Regions from separate parts of the Pseudarthrobacter sp. Hb11 genome, predicted to be linked through region 2. Evidence: riboswitches for the same ligand, from Rfam matches in the RefSeq annotation. Region 2 holds a riboswitch; the other holds the start of a gene.
The links. Region 2 has a riboswitch for glycine ahead of gcvP (aminomethyl-transferring glycine dehydrogenase). Riboswitches for the same ligand answer to the same signal wherever they lie in the genome.
Positions count from the first base shown of each region.

Region 1: it holds a riboswitch for glycine, as region 2 does, so the genes downstream of both, gcvP (aminomethyl-transferring glycine dehydrogenase) here and gcvP (aminomethyl-transferring glycine dehydrogenase) in region 2, are expected to answer to the same signal.

Region 1 covers NZ_JBWZCM010000003.1:94,529-96,968, forward strand. The annotation lists gene gcvP (aminomethyl-transferring glycine dehydrogenase) at 1-1,035, opposite strand, end outside; glycine riboswitch at 1,088-1,195, opposite strand; glycine riboswitch at 1,197-1,294, opposite strand; gene AC50X7_RS07075 (hypothetical protein) at 1,490-1,771, opposite strand; gene AC50X7_RS07080 (hypothetical protein) at 1,728-2,267, opposite strand.
Region 2 covers NZ_JBWZCM010000014.1:20,760-23,199, forward strand. The annotation lists gene AC50X7_RS16175 (MFS transporter) at 1-69, opposite strand, end outside; gene AC50X7_RS16180 (TetR/AcrR family transcriptional regulator) at 135-674, shown strand; glycine riboswitch at 764-862, shown strand; glycine riboswitch at 863-1,004, shown strand; gene gcvP (aminomethyl-transferring glycine dehydrogenase) at 1,045-2,440, shown strand, end outside.

The DNA.
Region 1 (2,440 bases), on a different contig from region 2:
GGAGGAGACGATGGCCAGCAGGGCCTGCGCGGTGCAGATGTTGGAGGTGGCCTTCTCGCGGCGGATGTGCTGCTCGCGGGTCTGGAGGGCCAGGCGGTAGGCGGGGACGCCGGCGTCGTCCTTGGAAACGCCCACGATGCGGCCGGGGAGGGTGCGCTCCATGCCCTGGCGGACCGCCATGTAGGCGGCGTGCGGGCCACCGAAGAACAGCGGGACGCCCAGGCGCTGGGTGGAGCCTACGGCGATGTCCGCGCCCTGCTCGCCCGGCGGGGTGATGAGGGTGAGGGCCAGGAGGTCGGCGGCGACGGTGACCAGCGCGCCGCGGTCCTTGGCCGCGGCGATGACGGCGGTCTGGTCCCAGACGCGGCCGGAGACGCCGGGCTGCTGCAGGACCACGCCGTTGATGCTGCCGTCGGGCAGTCCGTCGGTGAGGTCCGCGACCTCCACCTCGAAGCCGAGGGCTTCGGCGCGGCCGAGGACGATGGCGATGGTCTGCGGGAGGAGGTCGGCGTCGAGGACGGTCTTGCCGTCCTTCGCGGCCTTGTCCTTGTTGGCGCGGCGCATCAGGAGCACGGCTTCGGCGACGGCGGTGGCTTCGTCGAGCAGGGAGGCGTTGGCAACCGGAAGTGCGGTGAGGTCCTGGACCATGGTCTGGAAGTTCAGCAGCGCCTCAAGCCGGCCCTGGGAAATTTCGGGCTGGTACGGGGTGTAGGCGGTGTACCAGGCAGGCGCTTCGAGGATGTTTCGGCGGATCACCGGCGGGGTCACGGTGTCGTAGTAGCCCTGGCCGATCATCTGCACGGCCATCTTGTTTTTGCCGGCGAGCTTGCGGAGTTCGGCGAGGACCTGGACTTCACTGAGGGCGCTCTCGAGGCTGAGCGGCTTGTCCTGGCGGATGGAATCCGGGACCGCGCTGTCTACCAGGCCATCGACGCTGTCGTAGCCAACGGCCTTGAGCATGGTGTCGATGTCGGACTGGCGGCGTGCGCCGATATGGCGGTCTGCGAAGGTGGTGGGGGACGATTGAACCGTCATGAGGGGAACTCCATAATTCAGGTGGCGCCTAAGCACCACGTTGATTCGGGTTCCTCCCCGCTCTGTATTGGACCTGAGAGTTTTGCGTTGCACTGCTCTTGAGCAGGGCGCCACTTGCACCGTCGGTGAGTCCGGTTGCCCGGACTGCTTTCCAGAGTTGCCTTGCCGCGGCGGTACGTGGGCCTGAGAGATTCCTGGGGAGGATTTGCTCCTACGGCGCCTGCAGAACGTACCGGCAGGACTCTCCCGCCGCAGATCATTAGCACGTGCCACTGGTGGGTGACACGACTCACACCTTACCGTGTTCCGGGCCGAGTGGCAAAATTACCGTCCGATGGGTCGGAAATCTGCCCCGCACCCGGACGCATCGTTCCCGGGCGGCGAACGACGGCGGGACGTCCCGCCGTCGTGATCTCACCAAGGCGTCACAGGCGCCGCCGGGGACGGCAGGCGTTCAGCCTTGTTCCGTCGCAGCGACCGGAGCCGGTGCAGGAGCGTCGCTGGCCAGCGGTTTCCGCCGGCGATAGATCTGGGCGCCGATGGCTGCGGGGATCACAGCCAACGCGGTAACCCGCATCCAGGGCCGGTCCAGGACATGGCCGGTGAGCGCATCCAGTGAGTAGGGCCCGGAACCCCCGATGGTGAACGCTGCTGCGGCCAGGCCCAGCACCGCGGGGTACTCCAGGCCGCCCTCAGTGGCGAAAAAGCCGTTGGGTTCGCGGGACAGGCGTTGCACCGCCCGTACCCATGGGGGTCGGTATCGCGGTGTCTACAGAGAAGAGCCGCATGTAGTTCTCACACATGCTGACGCCTACATTGGCAGGGACAAGTGCCCCGCCTACTGCCACCCGGAGCCCCTCCGAAAAGTTTGTGCCCCCGGGCAGGGCGACCGCCTTGCCGTCGAAGCGGGTCCCGGCCGGAAAAATCAGGGTGTAGTCGTAGCCACTCTGGTCGCGGAGAACCATGCACCCGGCTCCGTCGGTTTCCAGGACGCCATGGCGCTGGCCCGGTTCCCTGGGCGCGGTCGATTCCCCCGTGTGGACCACAGCCTTCTTGCCGGCGGCGCTCGTGATGACGGCCATCGGCATGTCATCCTCAGTAGCCTGCCCCAGCGGCGACTCGGCTGTTGCGGGCTCCGTCGCGCCAGGCGCGCTGTGCAGAGGCGGCGCGGCACAAGACACGAGCATGAAGGCGGCGGCAGCGACAAAACCTACGGTAATCCGGCGTTTCATATCGTCCCCCCGACGTTTGATGGCCCCAGCCTAGCCCCGACAACAAATCCCGGATACGCCTTACCGGAGGACCTTGACTTCGCGGTCCTGGCCGATCCTGACGGAAACCGCTTCTGCGTCATTGACAAGAGCCCGCGGTAACGCTGCGTACCTGGGACAGCAGCGGCCGACGG
Region 2 (2,440 bases):
ATGCGGTTCAGCCGGAGCAGCTGACGTGTGAGGGGTGATGTTCTGTGGGGGAGTGGCGGAAGACATCATCCTTTAACTATACCGTCCAGACGGTACAGTTAAAAAACCCCGCCCGACGATGGATGATGGGAACCATGCCCCGCAAACCCGTAGCCCGAGACGCAGTGCTCGATGCCTTTGAAGAACTCCTCATTGACGTGGGGGAAAGGGCTGCCACCCTGGATGCGGCGGCGAAGCGTGCCGGCGTCTCCAAAGGCGGCCTGTTGTACCACTTCCCTAACAAGGAAGCGCTGATCACCGCCACCCTGGACCGGTTGGATCGCCTGGCAGGGGAGGACCTCGCCGCCATGGCGGCTGCGCCGGAAGGGGCTGCTGCCTACTTCATCCGGTCATCGCTGTGGTCCGATACCCCCATGGACCGTTCCTTTGTGGCTGCGACGCGCCTCGCCGAAGTGGCACATGAGGATGCCCGCCGCCGTTTTGCTGCCATCCAGCAGCAATGGCTGGACCTGATCGGGAAGGACGTGGGTGCGGCCATGGCGAAGGCTGTGCTCTATATGGGGGACGGGCTCTACTTCAACGCAATGTGGGAGAGCGGGCCCTCCGGAAACCCCGGCGACAGGCAGGCAGAGGTGGACGAACTCCTTGCCGCCGTCGAGCGGTTGAGGGACTAGCCGGTATTTGCTCCTGCGCCCGCGGCATAGGAGAATTGGTCCACGTGCGGGCCTTCACCGCCGCCAGGAAAACCCAAATGAATAGCCTTTGATCTGCGGCGGGAGAGTTCTGCCAGAAGGTACAAGCAGGCGCCGTAGGAGCAATACCTCCCCAGGAATCTCACAGGCCCATGTACCGCCGCGGCGAGGCAACTCTGGAAAGTAGCAGGCTGTCCGCCTGGGGCATCCGGTCCCCGGATACCTGGACTGCCGTGCTCACCGACGGTGCAAGCGGGGCCAGCGGAAGCAGGCAACGCGGAAACTCTCAGGTCCAATTACAGAGCGGGGAGGAACCCGAATCGATGCGGCGTGCAATAACGCCGCCATAACCATGGAGTTCCCCGTGACTGTATCTTCGGCTTCCGCTTCTCCGGCCTCCACCGCCGCCGCCCCGGCTACCGCCACCTTTGTCGACCGGCACATCGGCGCCCGCCGGGAGGCCGACGTTGAAACCATGCTCAAGGCCGTGGGCTACGACACGGTGGACGCGCTGGTTGATACCGCCGTGCCCAAGGACATTCGGCAGGATAGCGCCCTGGAACTGGCGGGCGCACTGAGCGAGGTGGAGGCACTGGCTGAACTGCGCAGGCTGGCAGCGAAGAACAAGACCGCCGTGCAGATGATCGGCCAGGGCTACTACGACACCGTGACGCCGCCGGTGATCCGCCGCAACATCCTCGAGGGCCCGGCCTGGTACACCGCGTACACCCCCTACCAGCCCGAGATTTCCCAGGGCCGCCTCGAAGCCCTGCTCAACTTCCAGACCATGGTCCAGGACCTGGTGGGCCTGCCCATTGCCAACGCCTCCCTGTTGGACGAGGCCACCGCTGTGGCCGAGGCCGTGCTGATGATGCGGAGGGCGAATAAGTCCACCGGACAGAATGCCGCTGCGCGGGACGGCAAAACAGTGCTGGACGCCGACTGCCTGCCGCAGACCATCGCCATCGTGAAGGGCCGCGCCGAGGCGCTGGGCTTCGAGGTTGAGGTCGCGGACCTCTCCAAGGGCCTGCCCGACGGCGGCATCAACGGCGTGGTGCTTCAGCAGCCTGGTGCTTCCGGCAGGGTTTTCGACCACAGCGCCGTGATCGCCGACGCCAAGGAGCGCGGGGCCCTGGTGACCGTTGCCGCGGACCTGCTGGCCTTGACCCTGATCACGCCCCCGGGTGAGCAGGGCGCCGACATCGCCGTCGGCTCGGCGCAGCGCTTCGGTGTTCCGTTGTTCTATGGCGGCCCGCACGCCGCTTACATGGCTGTTCAAAAAGGCTTGGAACGCTCGATGCCAGGGCGCTTGGTGGGCGTTTCCAAGGACTCCGCCGGGGTTCCTGCCTACCGCCTTGCCCTGCAGACCCGCGAGCAGCACATCCGCCGCGAGAAAGCCACCTCCAACATCTGCACCGCGCAGGCCCTGCTGGCCATCGTGGCCTCGATGTACGCGGTTTACCACGGCCCCGAGGGGCTGAAGGCGATCGCCCAGTCCGCGCATCAACACGCCAGGACGCTCGCCGCTGCCCTCAAGGCCGCTGGCCTAAACGTGCTCCACACCAGCTTCTTCGACACCGTCACGGTCTCCGTCCCGGGCAAGGCGGCGGGCATCGTGGCCGCCGCCGAGGCAAACGGCATCAACCTGCGCAGCATCGACGCCGACATGGTGGGGTTCTCCACTGATGAAACAACCACATCAGAAATTGTCGACGGCGTCCTTGAAGCTTTTGGGCTGGAAGCCTTTG